DNA from 3 places in the Mesorhizobium sp. WSM4884 genome. Region 3 is predicted to be linked to each of the others. Evidence: predicted binding sites of a transcription regulator. Region 3 holds the regulator's gene; each other region holds the start of a gene.

Region 1 (10,559 bases), on a different contig from region 3:
GCTTGCCGAAGAGCAGTTCGCCCTCGGGAAAGGCGTCGAGCACGGCCTGCGTCACCGGCGGGTGGAAGGTCATGAAGCGGTTGGTTTCAAGCGCGCTCGCAATATAGGAAAGCAGCGGCAGGCAGGGCAGCGACTTGTCGACGAGGCGCACGGCAAGGCCCGGCGCCAGCCTTTCCTTCACCAGCGCGATGTTGGCGTCCAGCCGGTCACGGTCGAGCACCAGACAGGGCCGAAAGATATCGGCCGCCTTCAGCGCCTTCGACAGCTCGGCGAAATAGGCGCTCATAACTCGATGCCGAACAGGCCGGCCATGTAAGGCGACACGAGACGGTTCTCGGGGTCGATGTCGCGTCGCACCGCCATCGCATCGACCCAGCGCGGATAGAGCTTTTTGAAGTCCGCCGCCTTCAGGTTGTGCATCTTTCCCCAATGCGGCCTGCCGCCATATCTCAGGAAGATCGGCTCGGCGGCGCGCATGAATGGCAGCGGGTCGTTCGCCGCATCGTGGTGGATGGCGATCGAGCAGGTCAGCCTCTTGTGGAAGGGCGAGAGCCAGAATTCGTCCGGCGCGACCGAGCGCACCTCCATCGGGAAATAGACTTCCGGAAAGTGCTTTTCCGTCAGCGCGATGATCTCGGCCAGCGCCTTCGGACCGTCCTCGTAAGGCAGGTGGTACTCCATCTCGTTGAACCGGGTGCGGCGGTCGCTGACATAGACGTTGAGCCAGTCCTGCACATAGTCCTCGGACGGCACCTTTCTCACCGCGCCCCTGATCAAGGCGCGGCGCAGCGACGGCAGCCAGCGCAAAACGGTGCGCAGCTTGCGCAACGTCGCCAGCCCCTCCTCGTCGTCCTCGGTGGGCCGCGGCGTGGGCGCGGCGTCGCTTAGATCGCTAGCTATGAATTGCGCGTAGCCGGAAAACGGGATGTAGTAGAACTCGGCCGAACGGTGCGCGGCCATCATCGTCTCGAAGCTTTTGAGCATGTCGCCGATCGGCAGCACCCATTTGCGGCGGCGCAGCCGGTAGGTCGCGATGTTGTTCATTGTCACTTCGGTGAGCACGCCGAAAGCGCCGAGCGCGACGCCTGTGGCATGGATCATATCCGGATCCCCTGCCCGGCTGTATTCGCGCAGTTTTCCTTGTCCGTCGACGAACTGCACCGTCTCGAGCTGCGTGTGATAGGCGCCCAGCGTCGGACCGGAGCCGTGCGTCGCCGTGCCGAGAGCGCCGCCGATCGCCTGGCGGTCGATGTCGCCCATATTGGGAAGGCCCTGGCCGATGTCTTGCAGGATCTGCATCAGCGCGCCGAGGCGCGTGCCCGCCCTCACCCGCGCCCGGTTGGCGCCGGCGTCGTGCGAGACCAGCCCCTCGATCTTCTCCAGCGAGACGATGGTGCCGTTCGACTGCACCAGCGGCGTGAAGGAATGGCCGGCGCCGGCAACCCGCAGCGGACCGGGCGCCGAGCGCACCAGCTCGGCCAGCTCGCCCGCATCGGCGGGGGTAGCGATGAGCTGGGGGGCGGCTGTTACGAAACCCGACCAGTTGCTCCAGGAATTCGCCATCGTCACCTCCGCTCAGGCTGGAACGCGCCGCCGCCCGGCCAGCACGAAAACGCCGAGCAGCGCCACGCTGGCCAGCGCGCTTGCCGCGGCGAATTCCGGCACCGGCCAAAAATTCTCGCCGTCGATCAGCAGCGACGCGGCGATCGGGCCGATGGCGAGGCCGAAGAGCTGCGCGGCCGGCACCAGGAGCACCGCCGTTCGCGTCTCGTCGGCGGTGATCGCCATGCGGATCTGATAGGGCACGATGAAGAGCAGGATGAAGCCCATCACCAGCACGACAGCCCAGAAGACCGAAAGCTCGGGGCCGGACGCGAGGACCGCCGAGCTGATCGCAGCCACAGCGCCGATGCCGGCGATGGCGAAGCGGTAGTCGATACGCGCTTCGAACACGGTCGCGGTCATGGCGCCCACCACCTGCGCGGCGAGGCTTGCCGAGACCATCAGGCCGACGGTGCGGCCGTCGATACCGAACTCGGCGCCGAGCGGCTCGAGGAAGGCCCAGACGGCGCCGAAGAACATGAAGTAGCAGAAGATCGACAGCAGCGCGGCGATGGCCGGCACGGTGAGCACGTTGGAAAGATGCTCTTCCTTCGGCAGATCGGCATAGTCGTCCGGCACGATCCATGCGGCGATAAGCGACAGCAGGCAGACGATGCCGAGTGCGATGAAGCCGCCGGCAGAGCCAGCCGCAGGCACCGCATAAAGCGCGAGCAGCAGCGCCAGCGCGCATTGAGCCAAGGTCTGCAGCGTGACGAAATAGCCGCCGATACGCTCGGCTCGGCGCGAGCGGGCGATCAGCTCGGTGGCGACGGCGACCAGGCCGCCCTCGGCAAGGCCTGCGAGCATGCGCGCGCCGATCAGCGCATTGGGACTTCCAGCATAAGCCGTCCAGAAATTGGCGAGCGCCAGCAGGATGAGGAGCAGAGCGCTCTTCCAGCGCATGTTGCGAGCCGGCAAGAGCATCGCCACGATCGCCGATCCGATGGCGATCGCGATCATCTCGGCGGTGGCGACCAGTGCCAGTTCGTCGCCGGTGACATGGCCTTCCGCGTAGAGCGCGCCGAGCAGCACTGGCTGGAGTCCCAGGATGAGCAGGCCGACCGAACCGATCCACAATGCCGAGGCGAGTTGCAGGCCGGTCGGATTGCCGACCAGCCAGTCGCCGTTTTCGGCTTGCGCGACATCGGTGACGGTCACGAAGCGCCTCCCTTGCAGCCCGAATGAAAAGCTGACAAGTTGTCAGCATTTCACGAAACTGATACTTGATCAGTTTCCTGTCAACCGAGAATTCACAGCTCTCGCGAGAGATTTGGTGGATGAGAGAAGCAAAGGCGACGGAACCCAGGCGCAGGCCGAAGCAGGAGCGCAGCCGCGAGCGCATCGATGCGATCCTCGCCACGACCATGCGGCTGATCGGCGAGAAAGGCATCGACGCGGTGACGATGAAGGAAGTCGGCGCGCTGGCCGGCGGGCCGATCGCCACGGTCTATCATTACTTCCCGAGCAAGTCGGCGATCCTGGCCATGCTCTACGAGCGCTTCTCGGAAGAGAGCCGCGCGCGGCTCTCCGAGATCATCGCTGATGTGCGGCACCGCGACGACGTGATGCCGGCTGCGGACCGGCTGCTCGACGACTATCACGGCCGCGTCGCCGGAGATCCTGCGATCCAGGACCTGCAGAACGCGATCCAGGCCGACAAGGCGCTCAAGAATCTCGACATCGCCGAAACGAGGCGACAGGCGGAGATGTTCTGCGATCATGTCAGCCCGCTGATCGAGCCGGAGCGGCGCGAGGCTTTCGCACGCATAGTCTTCCTCATCTTCCAGCTCGCCGGCGGCGTCGTGCGGCTGGCGCTGACCCAGGACGAAGACGAGGGGCGGCGCACGATCGAGGACTACCGCTCGATCATCCATGCGCAGCTGCGGTTGTTTTTGTAGAACAGTTCGCAGCCCGCAAACGCCGGCGCTCACCCCCCTCTGGCCTGCCAGAGAGGGGTGTAGTCCCTCCAGCGTCAATAAGATCGCTCACGAATCCAGCTTCGGTCCGAGAATCTCCACCAGCCAGTCGACAAACACCCTCACCCTTGGCGACAGTTGCCGGCTGCGCGGATAAAGCACCGAGATCGGCGTCGGCGTCGGCGGAAAATCCGAAAGCACCTCGACCAGCCGCCCGGCCGCGATATCGTCCGCATATCGAAGTTTTGGCGCCTGGAACAGGCCGAAGCCCAGCCGGACCAGCGCAGCACTGGTATCCGAATTCGACACCGTGACCCGCGACGGCAGCACGATCTCGCGGACCTTGCCGTCGACGGTGAATTCCAGCGGCATCACCTGCCGGGTGCGGGAGGAGATGAAGCCGATCATCATGTGACCGGCCAGATCGTCCGGCGTGCGCGGCACGCCGTGGCGTTCGAGGTAGGCGGGGCTCGCGACGGTGATCTCGCGCGCGATGCCGAGACGGCGCACGATCATGTCGCTGTCGGGAAGTGTGCCGGCCCGGATGACGCAATCGACGCCTTCGCGCACGAGATCGACAAAGCGGTCGCCTTCGCCGATATGCACCGTCAGGCCCGGATGTCTGGCGAGCAGCGCCGGCAGTTCCGGCAGCAGGAAGGTGCGCGCCATGTGGCCGTTGACATCCACACTCAGCCTTCCGCGCACCTCATGCGCTCCGAAGCCGCCTTCGGCATCCTCGATATCGGCGAGGATGCCGATGCAGCGCTGGTAATAAGCCTCGCCGTCGAGCGTGGTCGTGACGTGGCGCGTGGTGCGGCGAAGCAATTGCACGCCGAGCCGCTCTTCGAGCTGCTTGATCGCGGCGGTGGCGCTGGAGCGCGGCAGGCCAAGGTCGGCGGCAGCCGCGGTGAAGCTTCGCCTTTCCACGACGCGGGTGAAGAGTCGCATGCTGTCGAACCTGTCCATCGATGATTGTTCGCATAATCTGAATAGAGTTGGCAATCCTGGCCAGATTATATCGCTCACTCAGCCGAATATATGGATCTCCATCACAAAGAGGAGATTTCACCATGGCCATTCGCCCCATCGCTCTCATCACCGGCGGCAGCCGCGGCCTCGGCCGCAACACCGCGCTGAACCTCGCCCGCAAGGGCGTCGACGTCGTCCTCACCTATCGCTCGCGCGCCGACGAGGCGAAGACCGCCATCGCCGAGATCGAGGCGGCCGGCGGCCGCGCCGCGGCGCTCGAGCTCGACACCGGCGCCGTTGCCAGCTTCCCCGCTTTCGCCGCGGCGCTGAAGAAGACGCTCAGGGAAATCTGGCAGCGCGACCGCTTCGACTATCTCGTCAACAATGCCGGCACCGGCCTGCGCAAGCCGATCGCCGAGACGACGGAGCAGGAATTCGACACGCTGATGAACATCCACCTCAAGGGCGTGTTCTTCCTCACCCAGGCGCTGCTGCCGCTGATCAACGATGGCGGCCGCATCATCAACATCTCGAGCGGGCTGGCGCGCTTCTCTGTCCCGGGTTCGGCCGCCTATGCGATGATGAAGGGCGGCGTCGAGGTGTTCACGCGCTACCTCGCCAAGGAACTGGCCGCCCGGGGCATCACCGCCAACACCGTGGCGCCCGGCGCGATCGAGACCGATTTCAACGGCGGCCATGTGCGCGACGACGCCGAGATCAACCGCATGGTGGCGAGCGTCACCGCGCTCGGCCGCGCCGGTGTCGCCGACGACATCGGCCCGATGATCGCCTCGCTGCTGTCGGAGGACAATCGCTGGGTCAACGCCCAGCGCATCGAGGTGTCCGGCGGCATGAACATCTAACGCGGACTTATCCGCTCCGGTCCGCCCGTCATTCGCATCGCGCCGTGCTTCGCCGCTGTTTGCCGGCTAAACACGGCGCTTCTATTTTGACGGCACCTGCGATCCGACTTTTTCGGCATAGTGTCATGGCGAGAAAAATTTCGCGCCGTTGCCCCTTGCAACGCGCCTTGACACTCGCAAGCCGCCAGCCTATTTCAGCGCCACGTTAGCACTCGCCCCAGGTGAGTGCTAACTTATATCCGGCGACCTCGCCGGATGGAGGAACAGTTCTCACCGTTCTCATTCGAGGAAGACAACATGGCAAAGTCCAAGTTCCGCCCGCTTCATGACCGCGTGGTCGTTCGCCGGGTCGAATCCGAATCCAAGACCGCCGGCGGGATCATCATCCCGGATACGGCGAAGGAGAAGCCGCAGGAAGGCGAGATCATCGCCGTCGGCTCCGGCGCTCGCGACGAAAGCGGCAAGCTCGTGCCGCTGGACGTCAAGGCCGGCGACCGTGTCCTGTTCGGCAAGTGGTCGGGCACTGAAGTCAAGCTCAATGGCGAGGACCTTCTGATCATGAAGGAATCCGACATCATGGGCATCATCGGCTGATCATCGGCCTCTCCATCAACTGAATTTTCGGGCTCTGTCCGAGCCCCTGTCAGGAGCTAACTATGGCTGCAAAAGACGTAAAATTCTCCCGCGACGCCCGTGAGCGCATGCTGCGCGGTGTCAACATCCTCGCCGACGCGGTGAAGGTGACCCTCGGTCCGAAGGGCCGCAACGTCGTCATCGACAAGTCGTTCGGCGCGCCGCGCATCACCAAGGACGGCGTCACCGTCGCCAAGGAGATCGAACTCGAAGACAAGTTCGAGAACATGGGCGCGCAGATGGTGCGCGAGGTCGCCTCGAAGACCAACGACATCGCCGGCGACGGCACGACCACCGCGACCGTTCTCGCCCAGGCCATCGTCCAGGAAGGCAACAAGGCCGTTGCCGCCGGCATGAACCCGATGGACCTGAAGCGCGGCATCGACCTCGCCGTCGGTGAAGTCGTCACCGCTCTCGGCAAGGCGTCGAAGAAGATCAAGACTTCCGAGGAAGTCGCCCAGGTCGGCACGATCTCGGCCAATGGCGACGAGTCGGTCGGCAAGATGATCGCGGAAGCGATGCAGAAGGTCGGCAACGAAGGCGTCATCACCGTCGAGGAAGCCAAGACCGCCGACACCGAGCTGGAAGTCGTCGAAGGCATGCAGTTCGACCGCGGCTACCTCTCGCCCTACTTCGTCACCAACGCCGACAAGATGGTCGCCGATCTGGAAGACGCCTACATCCTGCTGCACGAGAAGAAGCTCTCCAACCTGCAGGCCATGCTGCCGGTCCTGGAAGCCGTCGTTCAGACCTCGAAGCCGCTGCTCATTATCTCGGAAGACGTCGAAGGCGAGGCTCTGGCCACGCTCGTCGTCAACAAGCTGCGCGGCGGCCTGAAGATTGCCGCCGTCAAGGCTCCGGGCTTCGGTGACCGCCGCAAGGCCATGCTGGAAGACATCGCCATCCTCACCGGTGGCCAGGTCATCTCGGAAGACCTCGGCATCAAGCTCGAGAACGTCGGCCTCAACATGCTCGGCCGCGCCAAGAAGGTGTCGATCTCCAAGGAGAACACCACCATCGTCGACGGCGCCGGCAAGAAGGCCGAGATCCAGGGCCGCGTCGCCCAGATCAAGCAGCAGATCGAGGAGACCACCTCGGACTACGACAAGGAGAAGCTGCAGGAGCGCCTGGCCAAGCTCGCGGGCGGCGTCGCGGTGATCCGCGTCGGCGGCGCGACCGAGGTCGAGGTCAAGGAAAAGAAGGACCGCGTTGACGACGCTCTGAACGCGACCCGCGCGGCCGTGGAAGAGGGCATCGTCGCCGGCGGCGGCGTCGCCCTGCTGCGCGCTTCGGGCAACCTCAAGGCCACCGGCGCCAATGCCGACCAGGAGGCCGGCATCAACATCGTTCGTCGCGCGCTGCAGGCTCCGGCCCGCCAGATCGCGGCCAACGCCGGTGCCGAAGCCTCGATCGTCGCTGGCAAGATCCTCGAGAACAAGGGCGGCACCTTCGGCTTCAACGCCCAGACCGGCGAGTATGGCGACATGATCGCCATGGGCATCGTCGACCCTGTCAAGGTCGTGCGCACCGCTCTCCAGGACGCGGCCTCGGTCGCCGGCCTGTTGGTCACCACCGAGGCCATGATCGCCGAGGCTCCGAAGAAGGAAGCCGCCGGCGGCATGCCGGGCGGCATGCCTGGCGGCGGCATGGGTGGCATGGGCGGCATGGATTTCTGAGGAAATCCATAAGCACGCCCATCAACTAACAATGCTCAAGCCCGCAAGCGGGCTTGAGTGGCGGCATGGATTTCTAATCCAGGCTATCTGGCTAATGCATACGGAAAGGGCGCCGAGCGGCGCCCTTTTTGCTAGGGCCGCTGCTTACGCGGCGCCCTCCGCCTGCTGCGCAGCCTTACCGGCCAGCACTGCGGCTTCAACCAGCGCAGCGACCTCGTCGGCAACCGTCGAGACCGGCGTGCGGTCGCGGGTGGCGCGGGCGATCACCATCAGGCCCTCGAGCGAGGATTCGACCAACAGCGCCAGCGCCTGCGCGCGCCGCTCCGGCACCCCTGCCCTGACGAATGCCTGGCGCAGCAGGCCGATCCACTGCTCGAAGGCGGAGCGGCAGATCTCGGCCAGGTCCGGAACATCGTTCGGCGCGTCGAGCACGACGGGCGCGACCGGACAGCCGAGCGAGAACTCGTTGTCCTCCAGCATGCGCGCGACCGACTGATAGATGTGATGGACGGCAACGGCTGGATCGCTTTCCTCTGACAGCGCCGCGCCCAGCCGCTCGGTCACATCGGCGACGCTGGCGCGCGTCACCTCGATGACCAGTTGGTCCTTGCCGCCCGGGAAGTGGAAATAGAGCGAGCCGCGCGGCGCGCCGCTGGCGCTCAGAATGTCGTTGAGGGAGGTGCCGTGATAGCCGCGCTGCCTGATGAGCAGCGCCGTCGCCTCGATCATGCGGGTGCGTGTGTCCGTCGCCACATCAACCTCAATGTCAACCTCTGTCAGGAGTGCGCATTATAGGGCTTGCCGAGAATATGACAATCGGTCTACATAATATGTAAATCGGTCTACATACTGGAGGCGAAAATGCGAACCTATCGACTGGAGGGGCAAGGCGGCATCGACAAACTGTCGATGCGCGAGGAGCCGGCGCCTGAGCCTGGGCCGCATCAGATCGTCGTGCGGGTACGCGCCACCTCGCTCAACCGCCGCGACACGATGATCCTCAACGGCACGTATCCGCTGACGCCGCAGCCCGGCATCGTTCCGCTGAGCGACGGCGCCGGCGAGGTGACGGCGATCGGCGACGGCGTCACACGCTTTGCGGTCGGCGACCGCGTCACCGGCAGCTATTTCGCGCGCTGGGTCGACGGCCGCATGCATCCGGGCGTCGTCGACCAGCTCGGCTGCACGCTGGACGGCATGCTCTCGGAATATGCCCTGCTCGACGAGCAATGGGCCGTGCGGTTGCCCGACCATCTCTCATGGCAGGAGGGTGCCACCTTCACCTGCGCCGGGTTGACCGCCTGGAGCGCGCTGACCGCCGCCGAGATTCCGAAGCCCGGACAATGGGTTCTGGTCATCGGCTCAGGCGGCGTCGCAGTGTTCGCGGTGCAGTTCGCCAAACTCATGGGCTGCCGCGTCGCCGCCGTCACCTCGCGCGACGAGAAGGCCGACAGGCTGCGGGCGCTTGGCGCCGACCTCGTCATCGCCGCGGCCGAAACACCGGAATGGGGCATGAAGCTGCGCGAGGCGACCGGCGGCATCGACCTCGTCGTCGAGACCGGCGGTCCGGCCACCTTCGCGCAATCGCTGATCGCAAGCTCCCTTTACGGACGCATCGTGCTGCTCACCGTGCAGGACCAGAAAGGTAGGTCGGTCGAGATTCCAGGCCCCGTCTACCAGCGCAGCCTCGCCACCATAAGCCGCATCTTCGTCGGCAGCCGCAGCGCTCTCGAGACGATGCTCGCCGCCGTCGCCACGCATCGGCTGAAGCCCGTCATCGACGGGATCTTCCCCTTCGCCGAGGCGCGCGAGGGCTACCGCCATTTCCAGCGGGGCGACGTCTTCGGCAAGGTCGTCGTCGACGGCGCCTGACCGATCAGAGAGGAGAACAGCAATGACGATCCGCGACGCTTCGGCCGAATGGCAAGGCACGCTCAAAGAGGGATCCGGCCGGTTGCGGCTGGGCAGCGGCGTGTTCGAAGGTGCCTATTCCTTCCCATCCCGCTTCGAGAACGGTCCGGGCACCAATCCGGAGGAACTGATCGCGGCCGCCCATGCCGGCTGCTTCTCGATGGCGCTGAGCGCCATTCTTGGCCGCGAAGGTCACATCCCGGCGAGCATCCACACGATTGCCAAGGTGCATCTGGGCGCCACCACGGCCGGGCCGACCATCACCCGCATCGAACTGGAGACGGAAGCGCGCGTCGCCGGGCTGGCCGCGGATGATTTCGAGCGGCTCGCGCAAGCCGCCAAGGCGACCTGCCTGGTCTCGAGGGCGCTGGCCGGCGTCGCTGCGATCACGCTCAAGGCGAGCCTCATAGACAGCTGAAATGGAAGGAGAATATCCAATGACCCAGGAATTGGTCCTCGACGTCGCCACGGCCAAACGCTCTGCCGAAACGGCCGAGATCATGCGGCGCTACAACGACGTCTTCCAGCGTCACGACCCGTCCGCGCTCGTCGAACTGGTGGCGGATGACTGCGTGATCGAGAACACGACCCCGGCGCCGGATGGCGCCCGCCGGACCGGCAAGGCCGCCTGCGTCGAGCTGTGGTCGGCGATCGCCACCGCGCCCGGCACGCGCTTCGATCTCGAAGAAACTTTCGTCGCCGGCGACCGGGCGACGATCCGCTGGCGCTTCTGGAGGGCCGACGGCAACTCGCTGCGCGGCGTCAACCTGATGCGCGTCGCGGACGGACGGATCGTTGAAGCCATGGGCTATGTGAAGGGATAGGGCCTGGCGCGGAAGGCCGCGCTCGGGCCCCGCCCGAAATCCCCCCGCCAAGGTCAGGATTCCGGGCAACTCGCTTTACCGCGCGATCCTGTTGAGCTTCACGAAGGTCTTGGGGCTGCGCTGGATCGTCTGGAAGATCACGCAGTAGCGGTCGGTGAGCTCCAT
Region 2 (10,559 bases), on a different contig from region 3:
GCTGAAGCTCGATGGCTTCTACACCCAGGCGATTGGCGCCGATGCCGCCTTCGTGAAGACGCTCGACTTTCCGCTGAAGAAACCGGAAGGCGCCGACATCACCGTCGCCCGGCTCGGCGGCTGGACGCAGGATGTGGGGCCTATCTACGACCAGCAGGTCGTCGTCGCGGTCGTCAAGGGCGACCGCGTGCTGATCGCCGAGGCGCCCGCATCACCGCCCATACCGAAGATCGCGGCCTGCGAGGCCATTTGGACCACGGCGGACGCGACCGCCCAGAAATTCCAGGAGACCTATCAGGGCTCGGACCTCAAGGACCAGCAGGCCTATGATTCCGCCAATGCCGCCTGGGAAAAAGGCGACGGCGACTATCGCGCCTGCATGGCCGCGCGCCTGCCGGGCGATCCGGCCTTCCCGGCGCTGCTTGCCGAGGCGCAGCAGCTTGCCGACCATATGGCCGGCAAGTAGGCTCTCTCCCGATGCATGTCGCCCAAAAGCGAGCAGCGGTTTTGGGAGAACGACATGCATTCAAAACAAGGGCTTAAAGCGCGTCGTTTCAGCGAGACGCGCCTTAGATGCAGCAACGCCGACAGGCTGATACCGCGAGCGCTTTAACTTGCGTTGGCACGCATGTTGCGCCGGCTGTTGCGCCGCGCGGTCGGGCGCGCGGCTTCCGCGATGATGCCGTTGGTTATGGGCACGACGTCCTTGCGCGACCTGGCATCCGTCACCCTGTGCAGCCGCTCGTAGGGCAGCAGCTCCTGGATGCGGGCATTGAGCGTCACGATCTCGGCGCGTAGATCCTCGCATTCCTGCTTCTGGATATCGAGCTGGATCTGCTCGGACGCCTGCTGCAGGGAAAGCTGCGAGAGATTCGTGCTGACCACCGACAGGTTCTTCTTGTCCATTTCGCTCTCGTTCCTGAGAACCGCCAGCCGTTCCTCCGCGATCTGCCGTTCGGTCACGGCATCGTTCAACTGCGCCCTGAGCCTCGTCATCTCGGCCGCGGCTTCGGTCTTGTCGTTCGAGGCCTGCTCCAGCCGCGATTGCAGTTCCTGGATCTCGGAACGCAATCCGCGCATCTCCGCCTGGCTCCGCGCCAGCTCGGCCGCCCCGTCGCTTTCGGCGATGCTGGCTGCCTCGGCCACTTCGGCAAGCTTGGCCTGCGCCGCCTCCAGCGACTTCTGCAGACGAGCCTCCTCCTTGTCGTGGCTGCCGATCTGGGCCAACAGCTCGGAAATTCGCGCGGTTTCGTTGGCGTGGGCGGCGGCGAACTCGTCGAATTTGTGCCGGGCCTCGGCCTCGCGCTTTTGCGCCTGCTCCAGGTCGACCGAAAGCCCGACCTGCTTTTCGCGCAGCAGCTTGTTCTCGGCGGCACGCCGGTCTGCTTCGACGGTCTTGGCGGTCAACGTCTTGACGATCTCGCCGAATTCCGCCTCGCGCCTTGCGCTCTCGTTGCCCATCTCGACCAGTTCGAGCCGCACCGCCGCAAGCGCCTCGCGCAGTGCCTCCCGGTCCTGGACAAGGCTTGCCTCGCGCTGTTGCCAGGCCTCGGCCGCGCCGTCGCGTTCGCGCTGCTTCCTGGCGGCGTCGAGCAGTTGTTCCGACATGGTCTTGTGTTCGGCGCTCAGAGCGGCGTTCGCCAGCTCCAGCTCGTTGGCGCGGAGCGCGTCGCGATGCAGGACATTCAGGATGTCGCGCGTCATCTGATGCGCGGTGGCGATTTCCGCCAGCCTCGCCTCGATCTCCTCCAGATGGCCCTGCCCGTCGCGGAAAAGCCCGGAGACCGCTTCCAGCGCGGCCAGCCGCGTCTGAGTATGCGGCGTCAGCCGCGAGGCCACTGCCTCGGGCTGGCTTTCGGCCGGAGGATCCTCGTCGCCCGCCGCCAGATCGGCGACCATGTCGTCCTCAATCGACGTCTGTTCGTCAGCCGCAAGACATTCCTCGAAAGCTTCCGCCAAATCCGACTGAAGCTCCTGAAATTCCTTGTCTACGTTTTCGGCCCGCTTGATCAGGGATTTGAAATTCATAACGGCACACCTCTTACGCTCACACCCGCCGTATTAATTAACGAATTGCTAATCTAGCCCTTTGCATTCCGTACGGGAACCCTCTCCAAAAGACGGAAGAAATTAAGGTTATCGCACCTTTCCAGACGCTTGCGCGATGTTCCGTAAGCGACATCTGCGCCAAGCGCGGTAAGTGGTTCCAGTGGAGCAGCGTTCGGCGGAACGACATCGACGCGCGTTGCGTGGCAGTGCCAGCGGCTCGCGTAACAGGCAATCATCCCACGCTCTCGTCAGCACCCGCGCCAGCGTCGGCCGTTCCGTATATGGCGGGGGCTGTTGCCATCAGTCCAACCCCCGCCATGATATCAGCTCTTGATTTCGATGCGCTTGGCCTGCGACTGCGCCTTCGCGGTCTTGGGCAGCGTTACCGTCAGCACACCGTTCTTGAAGCGAGCATCGATCTTGTCTTCTTCGATCTCGTAGCCCAGAGGGATGCGACGCTCGAAGCGACCATAGACGCGCTCCGAGAACTGCCGTTCCTTGTCCAATGTCTCAGAGCGCTTTTCACCCTTCAGCGTCAGCACGCCGTCATCGAGCAGGACCTCGATGTCCTTCTCCTCCAGGCCTGGCACTTCGGCCGCCACCCTGATCTCCTTCTCGTTGTCGGAGATCTCGACGCTCGGCCAGCCGCCACCGAGGGCTGAGACGCCGCCCAACGACGGCAAGCCGGAGCCGAAGCCGCGGAAGACGTCGTCGAACAGCCGATTCACCTCGCGATGCAGCGACAGGAACGGATCGCGTTCGCCATCACGAAAGACACTCGGTAGCTGGTTGCCATTGCTTCGGCCCCAGGGAATCAGATCGCGGACACTCATTGCTTTCCTCCTTTCCGTTCGCCCGGAAGACAATGCCTCAAGCGCCGGGACACATCACCCGGCGCTCCGCACGTAGCGCCGAGAAGAGGCCTCAAGCGGCCTGTTTCTCTTCGATCTTTTTCGTCGCGGCTTTTGGCACTGCCTTGTCCGCCGCGATGTCGATCCGGCGAGGCTTCATTTCTTCCGGAATCTCGCGCTTGAGATCGATCGTGAGCAGGCCGTTGACGAGGCTGGCACCGACGACCTTGACATGGTCGGCAAGCTCGAAGCGGCGCTGAAACGCGCGGCCGGCAATGCCGCGATGCAGGTACTCACCTTTGTCTTCGCCTGCCTTCTGACCAGAAACCATGAGCATATTCTGCTCCTGGGTAATGGCCAGTTCTTCCTGGCTGAAGCCCGCCACCGCCATAGTGATGCGATAGTCGTCCTCGCTTGTCTTGGCGATATCGTAGGGTGGCCAGTTGTCAGCGGTTTCGATACGGCTTGCCGTCTCGAGCGCACTCAGCATTCGATCAAAGCCGATGCTCGACCGGAACAGGGGAGAGAAGTCGAAACTGTTTCTCATAGCTACATCCTCCATTGAGCAACATAGATACGAGGAGCGCCAAGGACGCGGCGCTCCTTGACCTTGCCGGCCTCTTGCAAGCGCCGGCGAAAATCGATTTGGGAATTGATTTACCTTGCGTCAAGGGGCCTGAGCCGTTCAGCTTTGCACCAAGAACCTGCGACTGGGACCCGCCTTCAACGCATGGCAATAGCCATCTAAAGGTCTTGCAGGGCGATGGTGGGGCGGCGCGCACGAAGAAGTGCAGCGCCCCCAAAGCCGCATAGTCATCATAGAAGATGTCATGCATCCAGGCGGTCAATAATTTGCCGACGGTTACTCGTGCGCGTCGACTGCGCGGCCGCGGCGTCGAGTTGGCATAGCGCATTCATGATCTGATCGAAGGAGACCGGCAGATCGCTTCCCGGAGGCAGCCGCAACGCCGGGACGGACTCAACGGCACAGGCATCCGACGCCCAGGACGACAGGATTGCCCGCTTTTCCTGAAGGTCAAGGGTATCGTCCTTCACGACCTCGTCGGGGTGCTTGAAATGCCTTGCCGGCGACAGCAGCCGATCCAACGCAAGATCGCATGTTTCGGGAACAAGAGAAGGGATTATCGGCGAGACATCCTGTCGGTTCATCTGGTCCTCCGTCTTCCAAAACTCCTTTCGACAGCTTCAGCTTCAATGCGCTCACTCGTCGAGGGCTCGAATGATTTTGTTCCGCCTTCCGGAAAATTCAAGCGGAGAAGCACGCTACCCGTTCTGATTCGGCTCATGTTTTCATGGCATTAGCACTCGCATGGCACGAGTGCCAAAAATTTTTCCGCGACCTCTTGAAACCAGAAAAGGCAAAACCACATCCACATGCGCGCGATGCCGAAAGGATCGCGAGCCCTGCTCCGGGCCTTCCGGCCCGGAGTGGAGGAACCTCTCAAAATCTGTTTGTCCCGAAGGAGAACGATATGAAGTTCCATCCATTGCATGACCGTGTTCTGGTCCGCCGCGTCGAGGCAGAGGAGAAGACGGCCGGCGGCATCATCATCCCCGACACAGCCAAGGAAAAACCGCAGCAAGGCGAGATCATCGCCGTCGGTCCCGGCGCCCGCGACGAAAGCGGCAAGCTCGTCGCCCTCGACGTCAAGGTCGGCGACCGCATCCTGTTCGGCAAGTGGACCGGCACCGAGATCAAACTCGACGGCGAAGACCTGCTCATCATGAAGGAAAGCGACGTGATGGGTGTGATCGAACAGACATCCGCGCTCGGAAAAGCGGCCTGAGCCGGCCCAACTCTATCCGGTCAACGAAAGCTGCCTGCTGAAGGAGTGTTCCAATGGCTGCCAAGGAAGTGAAGTTCCATTCCGACGCCCGTGAGCGCATGCTGCGCGGCGTCAACATCCTCGCCGACGCGGTGAAAGTGACCCTCGGTCCGAAGGGCCGCAACGTCGTCATCGACAAGTCGTTCGGCGCCCCACGCATCACCAAAGACGGCGTCACCGTCGCGAAGGAAATCGAGCTCGAGGACAAGTTCGAGAACATGGGCGCGCAGATGGTGCGCGAGGTTGCGTCGAAGACCAGCGACATTGCCGGCGACGGCACGACCACCGCAACCGTTCTCGCCCAGGCGATCGTCAAGGAAGGCGCCAAGGCCGTTGCTTCGGGCATGAATCCCATGGATCTGAAACGCGGCATCGACAAAGCAGTCGAGGCTGTTGTCCAGGAGTTGAAGACTAACGCCCGCAAGGTGACCAGAAATGACGAGATCGCCCAGGTTGGCACGATTTCGGCCAATGGCGACGCCGAGATCGGCCGCTTCCTAGCCGAAGCGATGCAGAAGGTCGGCAACGAAGGCGTCATCACCGTCGAGGAAGCCAAGACCGCCGACACCGAGTTGGAAGTCGTCGAAGGCATGCAGTTCGATCGCGGCTATCTCAGCCCGTATTTCATCACCAACCAGGACAAGATGCGCGTCGAGCTGGAAGAGCCTTATGTGCTGATCCATGAGAAGAAGCTCTCAAATCTGCAGGCCCTGCTCCCGGTGCTGGAGGCGGTGGTGCAGTCGGGCAAGCCCCTGCTGATCATCGCAGAGGATGTCGAAGGCGAGGCGCTGGCGACGCTGGTGGTCAACAAGCTGCGCGGCGGCCTCAAGGTCGCGGCCGTCAAGGCTCCGGGCTTCGGTGATCGCCGCAAGGCCATGCTGGAAGACATCGCCATCCTCACGGGCGGCACCGCCATCAGCGAGGATCTCGGCATCAAGCTGGAAAACGTCACGCTGGAGATGCTCGGCCGAGCCAAGAAGGTGGTGGTCGAAAAGGAGAACACCACGATCGTCGACGGCGCCGGCAAGAAGGAGGAGATCCAGGGTCGCGTTACGCAGATCAAGGCGCAAATCGAGGAGACCACCTCGGACTACGATCGCGAGAAGCTGCAGGAGCGTCTGGCCAAGCTTGCCGGTGGCGTCGCGGTGATCCGCGTCGGCGGCTCGACGGAGGTCGAGGTCAAGGAGCGCAAGGATCGCGTCGACGATGCCATGCATGCGACCCGCGCCGCGGTCGAGGAAGGCATCCTTCCGGGCGGCGGCGTGGCGCTGCTCAGGGCCGCCAAGGCGCTCGACGCGGTGGCCGTCGACAATCCTGACCAGAGATACGGCGTCGACATCGTGCGGCGCGCCATCGAGGCTCCCGCTCGCCAGATCGCCGAAAACAGCGGGGCGGAAGGCTCGATTATTGTCGGCAAGCTGCGCGAGAAGACCGACTTCGCCTATGGCTGGAACGCCCAGACCGGTCAATATGGCGATCTCTACAGCCAGGGCGTCATCGACCCTGCCAAGGTCGTGCGTACCGCGCTGCAGGACGCCGCCTCGGTCGCCGGCCTGCTCGTCACCACCGAAGCGATGGTGGCCGAGAAGCCGAAGAAGGAAGCCGCGCCCGCCATGCCCACCGGTGCAGGCATGGACTTCTAAGACGCTGACCAAAGGCCCGCGCCCGGCTTCGGGAGCGGGCCTCGTGCGACAGATTGGGAGGCCATCATGGATGTGATGAGCGGTACCGGCCCGGTGCCGGCACCGACACATGAGCCGAGCGAATTCCTCGCCTATGAGGCGGAGTGCCGAATCGCTCTGCAGCCGCAGCTTGCAGGATTGCTCGACGCGGCCGAAGCCGCCGGCTGGAGACGCCGTACCGCCGCCTCAACGCTGATGTTCCTGGCGGCGCAGCAGGTGTCGGCGACGGCAGGCGCCAAGGGCTGAACAAGGAACTGGGCCCGTCCCACCAGGCGGGTCCTTCGTCAATTGCACCGCATCGATGACCGCATTCGATACGGGCATGCTGAAGGAGGTTACTGTGATTGCGGGACGTTTGCGTGAATGCATGAAGGTGCTGAGGTGGGACGCCGTCGACCTGGCTCAGGAGCTCAACCATCCGCAAAGCGAAGTGGCACGCTGGGTCGACGGCCGCGCGCGGATACCGCTCGCCGTTGGCGCCTGGATCGAGGCGCTGGTAAAGGCCCACAAGGCGCTCCCGCCGCCGGGATTGCTCCAATCCAAAGCCGTGGCGCACACGGGGCCGGCCGCGGCGATTCAAAGCCTCGAGGCCAACATCCTCAACCATCTGGAATCGCACGGCATCGTGCTGCAGTCGCCCTACCCGCGTCGCCACGCATCCGGTGGTCCTCGCCCCGATCCGATCGCCGTGCAGTCGAAAGGAGGTTCGGACCATGGAACACGACCACTTTGAAGAACCTGTCACCATTCTCGTCGGCATGGGCTTGCCAGCAAGGCTCGAAACCGTGATGGAGGCGCATGCCCTGCTTCAGGACTGGCCTTCGGCGAACAGGAGCAGCGCGCATGAGATCGCGCTCAACGCCTGCAAAGCCGGCATTGCCGGGGAGATCGACGCGGAAACGGTCAGGGCAACCCTTGTTGCCTTCGCGCGCCGCCACGATATTCTGGTGCCGGACATGGTTTCGCAGGCGCCAGCGGCGCTGGCGGACGGTACCCTTAGTACAAACAGCAACGGCTGAGAGATTGATGACCCGGCGCGCGCTGGCGCGGCGGATAGAAAGACTAGCGCAGGAATTCTGAATGACGACGGATACGAAAACGACGGAAACCAGGACATTCGAGGCGGACGTCTCGCGGCTGCTGCACATGATGGTGCATTCGGTCTATTCGGACCGGGACGTCTTCCTGCGCGAGCTGATCTCCAACGGCGCCGACGCCTGCGAGAAGCTGCGTTTCGAGGCCATCACCCGCCCCGAACTGTTGGGCGAGGACGCAAAGCCGCGCATCACCATTTCGGCCGATCCAGACAGCAAGCAGCTCGCCGTCGAGGACAACGGCATCGGCATGGGCCGCGAGGAGATGGCGGAGGCGCTGGGCACGATCGCCCGCTCGGGCACGCGCGCCTTCATCGAGCGCGTCGAGGCCGGCAAGGCGAGCGAAGACTCGGCACTCATCGGCCAGTTCGGCGTCGGCTTCTACTCGGTCTTCATGGTGGCCGATCATGTCGACGTCATCAGCCGCCTGGCCGGCAGCGAGGAAGCCTGGCGCTGGTCGTCCGACGGCAAAGGCACCTACGAGATCGCTTCCGTGCCGCTTGCCGCGGCGCCGAAACGCGGCACGCGCGTCGTGCTGCATCTGATGGAGGATGCAGCCTCCTACACCACGCCTTACCGGCTGGAGGGGCTGGCCAAGTCCCACTCCGGCCATGTGCCGGTGCCGATCGCGCTTATCGAGAAGCCGGGCGCCGAGCCACGCGACATCGCCGACGGCACGGCGCTGTGGGTGCGGCAAAAGAGCGAGATCAAGGCGGAAGAATACACCGATTTCTACCGCAGCGTCGCCGGCCAGTATGACGAGCCGGCCGCTACCATCCACTTCCGCGCCGAGGGCCGGCAGGAATACAGCGTGCTCGCCTTCGTGCCGGGTTCACGCCCGTTCGATCTGTTCGACCAGGACCGCAAGGGCCGCATGAAGCTCTATGTGCGGCGCGTCTTCATCACCGACGATGCCGATGTGCTGCCGCGCTACCTGCGCTTCGTGCGCGGCCTGGTCGATTCCGCCGACCTGCCGCTCAACGTCTCGCGCGAGATGATCCAGGAAAGTCCGCTGCTTGCCGCGATCCGCAAGGGCGTGACCAATCGCGTGCTTGGCGACCTCGCCAAGACAGCCGACAACGATGCCGAAGCCTACGCCAAGATCTGGGAGAATTTCGGCGTCGTGCTCAAGGAAGGGCTCTACGAGGATTACGAGCGGCGCGAGCAACTGCTGAAGCTTGCCCGCTTCCGCTCCACCACCTCCGGCGAAACCCTGCGCAGCCTGGCCGACTATGTCGCGGCGATGAAGGACGGCCAGAAGGCGATCTTCTTCATGGCCGGCGACGACCGCGCCCGGCTGGAAGCCTCGCCGCAGCTCGAAGGGTTCCGGGCGCGCGGCATCGAAGTCCTGCTTTTGACTGATCCGGTCGACAGCTTCTGGACGACGATGGCGCCGGAATTCGACGGCAAGCCGTTGAAGTCGGTGACGCAGGGTGCAGCCGATCTGTCGGAGATCCCCCTGCTCGACACCGGTTCGAAGCCGGATGCCGAAATCCCGTCCGAAATCGCGACCTTCCTGGCCTTCGTAAAGACGGCGCTGGGAGACGAGGTTTCGGATGTGAAGGCTTCCGACCGGCTCACCGAAAGCGCGGTTTGCCTGGTCGCGCCAGAGCATGGCCCCGATCGTCAGTTCGAGCGCCTGCTCAACGCCGCCGGTCGCCTCGACAAGGCGGCCAAGCCGATCCTCGAGATCAACCCGCGGCACGAGCGGGTCGCGGCACTCGCCAAGCTCGGGGTCGAGGAGCGGAGCTTCAAGGAAGACGCCGCGCATCTCCTCTATGACGAGGCGCGCGTGCTCGACGGCGACAAGCCGGCGGACGCCAAGGCGTTCTCGGCGCGGCTTGCGAGGCTGATCGAGCGCGGGTTGGCGAAGCAAGGATAAGATCGGTCGAGTTCCTTCGCGCCCCCCTCTGTCCTGCCGGACATCTTCCCCACGAGGGGGGAGATTGGACGTCACCGCGGCTTTCGCCAATCGCCAACGTCGCTGGATTGAGCGGGGCGCCCAAGTTGCCAATCTCCCCCCTCGTGGGGAAGATGTGCGGCAGGCCAGAGGGGGGCGCTGTCCCGCCAGCATTTCAAGGCTTCTGCCACACCGGGAGGGGCCGCCAGCATAGAAGCCGCGCGGCCCTACCCGCGCAGTCCCGGCGCTTCCTGGCCTGTTCGGGCGACATATTCCGTGTAGCCGCCGCCGTAGGTGTGGATGCCGTCGGGCGTGAGCTCCAGCACACGGTTCGACAGCGCGGCCAGGAAATGGCGATCGTGGGAGACGAAGAGCATGGTGCCTTCATATTGCGCCAGCGCCTCGATCAGCATCTGCTTGGTCGCCATGTCGAGGTGATTGGTCGGCTCGTCGAGGACCAGAAGGTTCGGCGGATCGAACAGCATCAGCGCCATCACCAGCCTGGCCTTCTCGCCACCGGACAGCACGCGGCATTTCTTCTCGATCTCGTCGCCGGAGAAGCCGAAGCAGCCGGCAAGCGCCCGGAGCGGCGCCTGGCCTGCCTGCGGGAAATTGTCCTCCAGCGTCTGGAAGACGGTGCGCTCGCCGTCGAGCAGTTCCATGGCATGCTGGGCGAAATAGCCCATTTTGACGCTCGGACCGCGCGCCACGGTGCCCTGGTCGGGCTCTGAGGCGCCGGCCACCAGCTTCAAAAGCGTCGACTTGCCGGCGCCGTTGACGCCCATCACACACCAGCGCTCGCGGCGGCGGATCTGGAAGTCGAGGCCGGCATAGATCGAGCGGCTGCCATAGGATTTGTGGATATTCTTCAGCGTCGCCACGTCCTCGCCGCAGCGCGGTGCCGGCTGGAACTCGAAGGCCACCGTCTGGCGCCGCTTCGGCGGCTCGACGCGGTCGATCTTGTCGAGCTTCTTCACCCGGCTCTGCACCTGGGCGGCGTGCGAGGCGCGCGCCTTGAAGCGCTCGATGAAGGCGATCTCCTTGGCGAGCATCGCCTGCTGGCGTTCGAACTGCGCCTGCAGCTGCTTGTCGGCCAGCGCCCGCTGCTCCTGGTAGAATTCGTAATTGCCCGAATA
Region 3 (10,559 bases):
GAGCAGCCGCCGGTAAAGCGCCTGCTTCTGCCCGCCGGTCATCTTCGCCGCTTCCGCCGCCGCCTTGGAGGCCGGCATTTCGGCAACCAGCGACAACAGCAGCCGGTCGATATCGGCTGGCTGGTCTTCCCCCGCCTCCGGCGGGCCGACGCAGATGACGATTTCGCCCTTCGGCGTGTCGGCCGCCGCATAGTGGTCGGCAAGCTCGCCGAGCGCGCCCGTCCGCATTTCCTCGAATGCCTTGGTCAGCTCGCGGCCGATCGCGCCTCGCCGCGTGCCGCCGAGCGCCTCGACCATCGCGCCAAGCGTCTCCGCCAGCCGCCGCGCCGACTCGTAGAAGATCAACGTTGCCGGCACCTGCCTGAGGCTTTCGAGCTTGGTCAGCCGCTGGCCTGCCTTGGTGGGCAGGAAACCGGCGAACAGGAAGGCATCGGACGGCAGGCCGGAGGCCGTCAGCGCGGCAAGCGCTGCCGACGGCCCCGGTACCGGGACGACGCGGATGCCGCGCTCCAGCGCCTCGCCGACCAGCCGGTAGCCGGGATCGGAGACCAGCGGCGTGCCGGCATCCGAGATCAGCGCCACGCTTTGCCCCGCGGTCAGTGCCTCGATCAGCTTCGGCCCGGCCTCGGCGGCATTGTGCTCGTGATAGGCCGTGGTGCGGCGGCGGATGCCGTAGCGTTCGAGCAGCACGCGCGAGACGCGGGTGTCCTCGCAGGCGACCATATCGGCGGCGGCCAGCGTCTCCAGCGCCCGCAGCGTGATGTCGGCGAGATTGCCGATCGGCGTGGCCACCAGATAGAGCGCCGGCGCCAGTGGCCGCGCCGGCATCTCGGTCTGCCCGATCAGGTAGCTGCGTTTGTCACCGGTCAAGGATCGCCCTCCATCCGAGCGTTTTCCGGAAAGCTGGGTAGCGGTTTTTTCGCCCGGAATTGCGCAAGAACAAGTCTGTTTGGCACGGCTCACGCGCGGTTGCAAAACGTGAAGTCGAGGAAAGGAAATCGCCATGCCTTCGCCACAGTGAGGAACGAAACCGGCAGCGGCCGATTTAATCCCTGATTCCCGGGAGGAGGCAGGACCGGACGATGCCCAATCGCTTCGACATTTTCATAAGCCGACTTGAAAGCAAAACCGCCCGCGAGGGCATCCCCCCACATCCGATCGCCGCCCAGCCCGGCGCCCGCCGCGACAAGACTGACACGAAGCCGGTCCGTTCAGACGAGGCGCATGCGGAAAAGACCCGCGGCAAGCACCGCCAGAAGCACGACGCGTGATTGGATAGTAGGACGCTCTCCCTCTGATGTAGCGTTCCTTCGCGCCCCCCTCTGTCCTGCCGGACATCTCCCCCACGAGGGGGGAGATTGGCAGCTCCGCCGCCCCGCTTGTCCTTCCGACGTTGGCGATTGGCGAAAGCCGATATGACATCTGATCTCCCCCCTTGTGGGGGAGATGGCCGGCAGGCCAGAGGGGGGCGCTGTCCCGCCGACGCCATGAGTGTCGTCCCTACAGCAAAAGCCTACCGCGCCAAGTCCGCCACCACCGCATCGAGCACGATCATGCCGGCGGTCGTGGCGCGCAGGCGTGCATTGCCGACCGGCGCAACCAGACCTTCTTCCTGCAGCACCGACAACCTGTCGCTCGACAGGCCGCGCCCGGCAAACGTCTCGTAGCGCTGCAGATCGATGCCTTCGGCAAGCCGCAGTCCCATCAGCAGGAACTCGTCGGCCTCTTCCGCGCGCGTCAGCACCTCGCCGCCGGTGACGCCGTGGCTCCTGGCCTCGACCAGATTGAGCCAGGTCTCCGGCATTCTTTCCGCGATCGTCACGGTGCGGCGGCCGTTCTCGACGAAACGGCCATGCGCGCCCGGTCCGACGCCGACATATTCGCCGTAGCGCCAGTAGGTCAGATTGTGGCGGCTCTCGGCGCCCGGCCGCGCGTGGTTGGAGATCTCATAGGCCGGCAGGCCATGCGCCGCGGTCACTTCCTGCGTCAGCGCATAAAGGTCGGCGGCATGGTCGTTGTCGGGCAGGACGAACTTGCGCGCCGCATGCAGCGCATGGAAGGGCGTGCCCTCCTCGATGGTCAGCTGGTAGAGCGAGAGGTGGTCGGCGGCGTGGCCGATCGCTTCCTCGAGCTCCGCCCGCCAGGCGTCGGGCGTCTGGCCCGGCCGCGCATAGATCAGGTCGAAGGAAAGCCGCGGAAAGATTTCCCGGGCGAGTCCAATCGCATGCAGCGCCTCCTCGACATTGTGCAGCCGGCCGAGGAAGCGCAGGTCCTTGTCGTTCAGCGCCTGCACGCCGAGCGACACGCGGTTGACCCCGGCCGCGCGATAGCCGCGGAAACGCTCGGCCTCGACCGAGGAAGGGTTGGCCTCCAGCGTCACCTCGATGCCGGCGGGCACCGTCCAGTTCTTCGCCACCGCCTCCAGCACCGCGCCGACCGTTTCCGGCTGCATCAGCGACGGCGTGCCGCCGCCAAGAAAGATGCTGGTCACCTCGCGCGCGCCGGTGCGCTCGCGCATCGTCGCCAACTCCGTCTCGAAGGCGCGGGCAAATCGCTCCTGGTCGACCGGCTGGTGGCGGACATGGCTGTTGAAGTCGCAGTAAGGGCACTTGGCCGCGCAAAACGGCCAATGGATATAGACCCCGAAGCCGGGGCTGCGATCGAGCGGCATGCTCTGGCCGGTTCCGATCATTCCGAACCTTGCCTTGTCAAATCCAATCGGGCCAAATCCAAGCGAGCTTGCGCGAATTTCTGGAAGGCGCGGGCGCGATGCGACAGCGCCGTCGCCTGGCCCGGCTTCCAGCCATGCTTTTGCTCGGCACTCATCTCGCCGAACGTCTTGTCGAAGCCGTTGGGCAGAAACACCGGATCGTAGCCGAAGCCGAGCGTGCCGCGCGGCGGCCACACCAGCGTGCCTTCGGCCTCGCCGCGGTAATATTCGGCGTCGCCATCCGGGAAGGCGAGGCAGATGACCGCGACGAAGCGGCCGCTGCGCTGCGCCGGCTCGGTCGCGCCGACCTCCTGCAATGCCGTTTCGGTCCTGCGCATGGCCATGCCGAAATCCCTGCTGCCGTCCGCAGTCTCGGCCCAGTTGGCGGTGTAGACGCCGGGCGCGCCGTCGAGCGCGTCCACGCATAGCCCTGAATCGTCCGACAGCGCCGGCAGGCCGGTTGCCTTGGCGGCCGCGTATGCCTTGATATAGGCGTTCTCCTCGAAGGTCGTCCCGGTCTCGTCCGGTTCCGGCAGGCCGTATTCCTTGGCCGATTTCGCCTCGAAGCCGAACGGCGCCATCAGGTCGGCGAATTCGCGCAGCTTGCCTTCATTGTGGCTGGCGACGACGATCTTTTGTCCGTTCAATGAATGCATCACAGGCCCCAGATCCTTGGCTCGGCGAACTCGATTGAATTGCCCGAAGGGTCGCGGATATAGATCGAGTGTCCGCCCTGCGGCCATTCGAAATCGCTTTCGATGGCGATGTTCTTCGCAGCCAGATGCTTGCGCCATTCCGCGATCTCTTCGGCGCTCGCGGTGAAGCAGAGATGGCCCTCGCCGACCGTGCCGTGCGGCGGCACCTTCAGCCTGGCATCCGGCGCCGGCGGGATCTTGGTCGCCTCGGCGTTGAAAAGAAGCAGCACGCCGTTGCCGCATCGGAAGAACACATGGCGGCCTTCGACCTTGCCCACCGGCTCGAGGCCGAGGATGTCGCGGTAAAAGGATTCGGCGGCATTGAGATCAGTAGCGTAGAGCGCGGATTCCAAAATCGCAGAGGGCTTCACGAGGCACCCCCCTCTGGCCCGCCGGCCATCTCCCCCACAAGGCGGGAGATTGGCAGCTCCGCCGGCGGCATCTCAACGTTGATGGTTGGCGAAACCCAAGGTGACATCCAATCTCCCCCCTTGCGGGGGAGATGGCCGGCAGGCCAGAGGGGGGTGTGAAGGATCGCCAACCTCATTCGTTCTTCTCTGCGGCGCCCTACGCCACCGCCATCTGCTGCAAACTCACCAGCCGCGAAATGCCCTTCTTGGCGAGCGCCATCAGCGCGGCAAACTGCTCCTCGGAAAAAGGCTCGCCTTCGGCGGTGCCCTGGATCTCGACGATGCCGCCCTTGCCGGTCATGACGAAATTGGCGTCGGTGCCGGCCGAGGAATCCTCGAGATAGTCGAGATCGATGACCGGCTGGCCGTCATGGATGCCGCAGGAGATCGCGGCGACATGGTCCTTCAAAACCTTGGAGACGCTCACCATCTGGCGCGCCTCCATCCAGCGCAGGCAATCGTAGAGCGCTACCCAGCCGCCGGTGATCGAGGCCGTGCGGGTGCCGCCGTCGGCCTGGATGACGTCGCAGTCGACGGTGATCTGCTGTTCGCCCAGCGCCTGCAGGTCGACCACCGCCCGCAGGCTCCGGCCGATCAGTCGCTGGATCTCCAGCGTGCGGCCGCCCTGCTTGCCGGCGGAGGCCTCGCGCCGCATGCGCTCGCCGGTCGAACGCGGCAGCATGCCGTATTCGGCCGTCACCCAGCCCTTGCCGGAATTGCGCATCCAGGCCGGCACTTTTTCCTCGAGGCTGGCCGTGCACAGCACATGCGTGTCGCCGAACTTCACCAGGCATGAGCCTTCGGCATGCTTGGAGACGCCGCGCTCGAAGGAGATGGCGCGCATTTCATCGGCTTGGCGTTTGGAGGGGCGCATAGAGGCTCTTTCCGTTCTTCTTTTGGATTCGTCGGCGGCTTGTAGACGCATGCGGCCTTACGCGCAAAGGAAAAGGGGGCGCAAAGGAAAACGGGGCCGGGTTGCCATCGAGACGGGAGTCTATATCTTTTAACAGGAGGTTCTGGCTGGAATGAACAAGGCAGTCGATCCGGCTTCGCAGCCGCCCGTGCTTCAGTCGCTCGACATGCGGTCGCGCGACATCTTCAGGCGCATTGTCGATTCCTATCTGCGCGACGGCGAGCCGGTCGGCTCGCGCAGCCTGTCGCGCATCCTGCCGTCGTCGCTGTCGCCGGCCACCATCCGCAACGTGATGAGCGACCTCGAGCATCTGGGCTTGATCTACGCACCGCACGTCTCGGCCGGCCGTCTGCCGACCCAGACCGGCCTGCGTTTCTTCGTCGACGCCTTCATGGAGCTCGGCGATCTGTCCGACGAGGAGCGCCGCGTCATCGAAGCGCAGGTGCGCGCCTCGGGCGCGGGCGCCACGCTGGAGCACATGCTGACCGAGGCCAGCCAGATGCTGTCCGGCATGTCGCGCGGCGCCGGCCTGGTGCTTGCCGCCAAGAACGAGGTGGCGCTCAAGCACATCGAGTTCATTCAGCTTGAACCCACCAAGGCGCTTGCCGTCCTGGTGTCGCAGAGCGGCGACGTCGAGAACCGCGTCGTCGACCTGCCCGCCGGCATCACCGTCTCGCAGCTGCACGAGGCCTCGAACTTCCTCAACGCGCATATCCGCGGCCGCACCTTGGCCGAAGCGCGCGTCGAGATCGCCCGCATCAAGGACGAGACGAGGGCGGCCCTCGACACGCTGTCGCAGGATCTGGTCGAGAAGGGCCTCGCGGTCTGGGCCGGCGCCGAGAGCGGCCTGCCGGCGCGCCTCATCGTGCGCGGCCGCGCCAATCTTCTGGAGAACGTCACCGCCCAGGCCGACCTCGAACTGCTGCGTCATCTGTTCGAGGATCTGGAAACGCAGGACGGCCTGCTGCAGCTTCTCGACCTTGCTGAGGAAGGTCCGGGCGTGCGCATCTTCATCGGCTCGGAGAACAAGCTGTTCTCGCTGTCCGGCTCGTCGCTCGTGGTCGCGCCCTATCGCGACAAGGACGCACGCGTCGTCGGCGCGCTTGGCGTCATTGGCCCGACCCGGCTCAACTACGCCCGCATCGTACCTATGGTCGACTATACTGCCCAATTGATTTCGCGCATGCTGAGGTAGGCGAGCGGGATCGCCGCAAGGAGGGTGGAATGGCGCTGGAATCGTTCAAGGCCCAGATCAGCCTGCTGCTCGAGGAAATGGTGAACCAGCCGCAGGACGAGCACGAGGTGCAGGAACAGCTGCGCGAGAAGCTCAGGGAAATGCGCGCCATGGGCCTGCCGCTGCCGGCCGATCTGGTCGCGCTGGAAAAGCGGCTCGACGAGGATCTGGACGTCGAAGAGAGCTGACCGGGCCTGGAACCGCTAAGAAATCGGGCCGCCCCTCTTTTCGGAATGCCTGTCGATCCTAGTTTCCTGGCACGGAAATTTGATGGGTCGGCTGGTGCTTGCGTTGCCAGCTTGCCTTGGAGATTGGCTGGGGCGCCTTTAGCTTCGTCATCCTGGGGCGGAGCAAGGAGCGAAGCGACGCAGCGCAGACCCCAGGATCCATGCCGTGACTGGGAAGTGTTGCGACGGTGCAGAATTCTGCTCCGCTGCACTCCTCGGCCGACGTCACGGCATGGATCCCAGGGTCTCCGCGACGGAGCTTCGCTCCTGCTTCGCCCTGGGATGACGACGTCGAGGCGGCCTCAGCCAATTGCGACACGCCGGCGCAAACCACGGAGAACAGCATGGTACGGGTCGCCGGCCTTGCAGGCATTGTCTGGCTCCTGGCGTCCGGAGCCCTCGCGCAGCAGGCCGACCAGCCGTTGCTCACAGGCGAAAAGGCTTTCGGCGACTGGAAAGCCGACCGGCCCGGCGTGCGCCGCCTGATCAGGCCGCGCGACCTGCCGTCTCCCCGCATCGGCAGGCTGGCATCGAATGCCCCCGGCCTGGCCGACCGCCCCGAAGGCGCGAAGCCGATAGTGCCGCCCGGCTTTTCCGCGGAACTGGTTGCCTCCGGCATAGACAATCCGCGTGTCGTGCGCGTCGCGCCGAACGGCGACCTCTTCGTCGCCGACAGCGAAGCCAACCAGATCCGCGTCTACCGCCTGGCCGCGGGCAGCGCGAAACCGGCGGAAAAATCCATCTTCGCCGAGGGCCTCAGCCAGCCCTACGGCATCGCCTTCTACCCGCCGGGCGACAAGCCGCAATGGGTCTATGTCGCCAATAGCGACGGCGTGGTTCGCTTTGCCTATCGCGACGGCGACCTCGAGGCTTCCGGCGAGCCGGAAACCATCGTCGAGAAGATTCCGGCCAGTCATCACTGGACCCGCGACATCGCCTTCTCGCCCGATGGCAAGACGCTCTATCTGTCGGTCGGCTCGGGCTCGAACGTCGGCGAGGACATGGGCGCCAAGCCGAAAGGCGGTCTTGAGGAATGGGCGAAATCGCAACCGCTCGGTGCCGCCTGGGGCTCGGAGGCGGGTCGCGCCGACGTGCTCGCCTTCGACCCCGACGGCAAGAACCGCAGGATGGTCGCCACCGGCCTGCGCAACTGCTCGGGCATGACCGTACAGCCGGCGACGGGCGCGCCCTGGTGCGTCGTCAACGAGCGCGACGAGCTCGGCGACAACGTGCCGTTCGAATACGCGACGTCCGTCAAGGACGGCGCCTTCTACGGCTGGCCCTGGTACTATATCGGCTCCAACGAGGATCCGCGCCACAAGGGCGCGCGCCCCGACCTCGCCGGCAAGGTCACGGTGCCCGATGTGCTAATGCAGGCGCATTCGGCACCCCTCAACATCGCCTTCTACGAAGGCGGCAACTTCCCGGCCGACTACAAGGGCGACGCCTTCGTCGCCCTGCACGGCTCGTGGAACCGCAACGTCCGCAGCGGCTACAAGGTGGTGCGACTGAAATTCAAGGACGGCAAGCCGACCGGCGAATATGAGGACTTCGCCACCGGCTTCGTCATTTCGGATGACGAGGTCTGGGGTCGGCCGGTCGGCGTGGCGGTGGCGAAGGACGGCGCGCTGATTCTCACCGAAGACGGCAACGGCACCATCTGGCGCGTCACTTATGGTGGCTAAAGCATATCTCCCGAAAGTGGGAACCGGTTTCGGGACAAAGACATGCGCAAAATCAAAAGCCTAAAGCGTACGGAGCGAATCCGAAGGATCGCGACGCGCTTTAGCTGTTCGACAGAAGGCTTTTAACAGGCTGCCGCTTGTCGATGGACAAGGCTTCCCATTCCCATGAAATCAGCGAAAACGCTGGAGATTGGGCGAAGCCTCCCCCAACCTCGTCAGGGCGGAGCGGGCGTCGCGGAGACCCTGGATCCTCGGGTCTGCGCGTCGCTCGCTCCTTGCTCCGCCCGTGGATGACGAGGTTGGGCCGTTTCGGCCTCCAACGCACCCCGCCGGCGCGACCGGCTAAAATGCCGATGTCCAGAACCAGCTCCTAGTCGAACTGGCGCAACGAATCCCGCCGTGAGGGAATTACCATCGACCCGTTATAATGATAGAAGCCCGGTTCTGCATCGGTCCCTACGGCCAGGTTCCAACCATGACACTCACCGGATTCCTCGCTTACAGCGCCGCCCTCGGCGTCGCCGCCGCCATTCCGGGCCCCGGCGTCACGGCGCTTGTCGCCCGCGCGCTCGGCGCCGGCTTCCGTTCCTCGCTGGCGATGTCGTTCGGCCTGATGCTCGGCGACATCACCTATCTCACCGCCGTCGTGCTCGGCCTCGCCTTCGTCGCGCAGACCTTCGGCATGGTCTTCCTCGCCATCAAATGGGCAGGTGTCGCCTATCTCGCTTTCCTCGCCTGGCGCTTTTGGACCAGCGGCATCTCGCCCGAGACTGTCGAGGCGCGCAAGGGCAAGGGCGGCTTCGTGGCGAGCTTCATTGCCGGGCTGACGGTCACGCTCGGCAATCCGAAGACGATGATCTTCTATCTCGCGATCACGCCGACCATCGTCGACCTGAAGACCATCACGCTGGCCGACTACGGCATCCTCGTCGCGCTCACCGTCGTCGTGCTCTTCGTCGTGTTGGTTCCCTATCTGGCGCTGGCCGCCAAGGCGCGCTGGTTCCTGAAGTCGCCGCGTGCGCTGAAAGTCCTGAACCGCACCGCCGCCGGCTTCATGATGGGGGCGGCAGCCGCAATCGCCGCCCGTCAATAGGCTGCAATCTCAACCGGCTTCCCTTTCGGGAAAAGCATTCCGAAAACGGGCACTCCGGAAAACGCTTTTCCGGAGTGGAGCGGTTTTCAGCAACCGCCCCACTCGGATATTTTCGCCGGCCGGCCTATCTTGCGCGGCTGAAAGCCTTATTCTGTTTGCCTATGCCTTTGCCTTGGGAGCGAAACCAATGAACAAGCCCGTCACCTCCGCGCGTGTCCCCGGCCGCGGCCGCATCTTCAACTCGATCACCGAGACGATTGGAGACACGCCGCTGGTTCGGCTGGATAAATTCGCCAAGGAGAAGGGCATCGTCGCCAATGTCCTCGCCAAGCTGGAATTCTTCAACCCGATCGCCTCGGTCAAGGACCGTATCGGCGTCGCCATGATCGAGGCGCTGGAGGAGGCCGGCAAGATCGCGCCCGGCAAGACCACGCTGATCGAGCCGACCTCCGGCAACACCGGCATCGCGCTGGCCTTCGCAGCGGCAGCCAAGGGCTACAAGCTGATCCTCACCATGCCGGAGACGATGTCGGTCGAGCGCCGCAAGATGCTGGCGCTGCTTGGCGCCGAGCTGGTGCTCACCGAAGGGCCGAAAGGCATGAAGGGCGCCATCGCCAAGGCCGACGAGCTCGCCGCGACGCTGCCCAACGCCATCATCCCGCAGCAGTTCGAGAACCCGGCCAATCCGGAGATCCACCGCCGCACCACGGCGGAGGAGATCTGGAACGACACCAACGGCGAGGTCGACATCTTCGTCGCCGGCATCGGCACCGGCGGCACCATCACCGGCGTCGGCCAGGTGCTGAAGAAGCGCAAGCCCTCGCTGCATGTCGTGGCGGTCGAGCCGGAAGCCTCGCCGGTACTGTCCGGCGGCCAGCCCGGCCCGCACAAGATCCAGGGCATCGGTGCCGGCTTCGCGCCCAAGATTCTCGACACCTCGATCTATGACGAGATCGTCAGGGTCTCGAACGAGGATTCGGTCGCCAATGCGCGCCTCGTCGCCCGCCTCGAAGGCGTCCCGGTCGGCATCTCGTCGGGCGCAGCACTGCAGGCGGCGATCGTCGTCGGCTCGCGGCCGGAAAACAAGGGCAAGAACCTCGTCGTCGTCATCCCGTCCTTCGCCGAGCGCTATCTGTCGACGATCCTGTTCGACGGTCTGGGGGCTTAGAGCAATTCCAGGAAAAGTGTGATCAGTTTTCCGCCCGGAATTGCGTAAAAACAAAGAGTTAGAGCGGTTCGGCGTTTCCGTGAAACGGTGAACTGCTCTAGGCTCGCCTCGTCTCAGTTTCGGACGAGCTTTGCCCGCTCCGCCTGCAGGAAGCGGCGCAAGGCCGGATCGCGCTCGAGGCCGATCGCCCGGTCATAGGCCTCCGCGGCTTCCGCTGTCTTGCCGAGCCTGGCCGACAGTCCGGCTCTTGCCGCCCAATAAGGCTGGTACTCGGCAAGGCGCCTGTCGTCCCCGATCGCATCGAGTGCGGCGAGACCTTCCGCCGCTCCCTCCGCTTCGGCGATCGCCACCGCGCGGTTGATCGCCACCACCGGCGAGCCGGCGATCGCCAGCAGCGCGTCGTAGAGCTGGCGGATCGCGGCCC

The links. The regulator HrcA, encoded in region 3, represses chaperone genes, less so after heat shock. The targets are predictions, from matches to a motif close to GTTAGCACTCNCNNNNNGNGAGTGCTAAC.
Region 1: a site for HrcA is predicted at 5,555-5,583, ahead of groES (co-chaperone GroES). Genes of this name have one in related genera too.
Region 2: a site for HrcA is predicted at 4,219-4,247, ahead of groES (co-chaperone GroES). Genes of this name have one in related genera too.

What each region holds. Positions count from the first base shown of each region.
Region 1 covers NZ_JARTVO010000009.1:231,624-242,182, reverse strand. Annotated here, with positions in the region: gene P9236_RS17300 (alanine racemase) at 1-286, opposite strand, end outside; gene P9236_RS17295 (D-arabinono-1,4-lactone oxidase) at 283-1,563, opposite strand; gene P9236_RS17290 (MFS transporter) at 1,576-2,760, opposite strand; gene P9236_RS17285 (TetR/AcrR family transcriptional regulator) at 2,880-3,500, shown strand; gene P9236_RS17280 (LysR family transcriptional regulator) at 3,588-4,484, opposite strand; gene P9236_RS17275 (SDR family oxidoreductase) at 4,589-5,350, shown strand; gene groES (co-chaperone GroES) at 5,648-5,944, shown strand; gene groL (chaperonin GroEL) at 6,007-7,659, shown strand; gene P9236_RS17260 (TetR/AcrR family transcriptional regulator) at 7,804-8,412, opposite strand; gene P9236_RS17255 (NAD(P)-dependent alcohol dehydrogenase) at 8,521-9,531, shown strand; gene P9236_RS17250 (OsmC family protein) at 9,554-9,988, shown strand; gene P9236_RS17245 (nuclear transport factor 2 family protein) at 10,008-10,394, shown strand; gene P9236_RS17240 (OsmC family protein) at 10,470-10,559, opposite strand, start outside.
Region 2 covers NZ_JARTVO010000016.1:101,574-112,132, forward strand. Annotated here, with positions in the region: gene P9236_RS22950 (hypothetical protein) at 1-466, shown strand, start outside; gene P9236_RS22955 (hypothetical protein) at 610-2,028, opposite strand; gene P9236_RS22960 (Hsp20/alpha crystallin family protein) at 2,373-2,882, opposite strand; gene P9236_RS22965 (Hsp20 family protein) at 2,974-3,447, opposite strand; gene P9236_RS22970 (hypothetical protein) at 3,729-4,070, opposite strand; gene groES (co-chaperone GroES) at 4,394-4,708, shown strand; gene groL (chaperonin GroEL) at 4,762-6,390, shown strand; gene P9236_RS22985 (hypothetical protein) at 6,457-6,675, shown strand; gene P9236_RS22990 (hypothetical protein) at 6,731-7,162, shown strand; gene P9236_RS22995 (DUF982 domain-containing protein) at 7,143-7,448, shown strand; gene htpG (molecular chaperone HtpG) at 7,510-9,405, shown strand; gene P9236_RS23005 (ABC-F family ATP-binding cassette domain-containing protein) at 9,651-10,559, opposite strand, start outside.
Region 3 covers NZ_JARTVO010000018.1:42,113-52,671, reverse strand. Annotated here, with positions in the region: gene rsmI (16S rRNA (cytidine(1402)-2'-O)-methyltransferase) at 1-870, opposite strand, end outside; gene P9236_RS23935 (hypothetical protein) at 1,083-1,271, shown strand; gene hemW (radical SAM family heme chaperone HemW) at 1,514-2,692, opposite strand; gene rdgB (RdgB/HAM1 family non-canonical purine NTP pyrophosphatase) at 2,689-3,366, opposite strand; gene P9236_RS23920 (VOC family protein) at 3,366-3,776, opposite strand; gene rph (ribonuclease PH) at 3,973-4,689, opposite strand; gene hrcA (heat-inducible transcriptional repressor HrcA) at 4,841-5,923, shown strand; gene P9236_RS23905 (hypothetical protein) at 5,953-6,150, shown strand; gene P9236_RS23900 (sorbosone dehydrogenase family protein) at 6,534-7,874, shown strand; gene P9236_RS23895 (LysE family translocator) at 8,350-8,967, shown strand; gene cysK (cysteine synthase A) at 9,155-10,135, shown strand; gene P9236_RS23885 (DUF6596 domain-containing protein) at 10,249-10,559, opposite strand, start outside.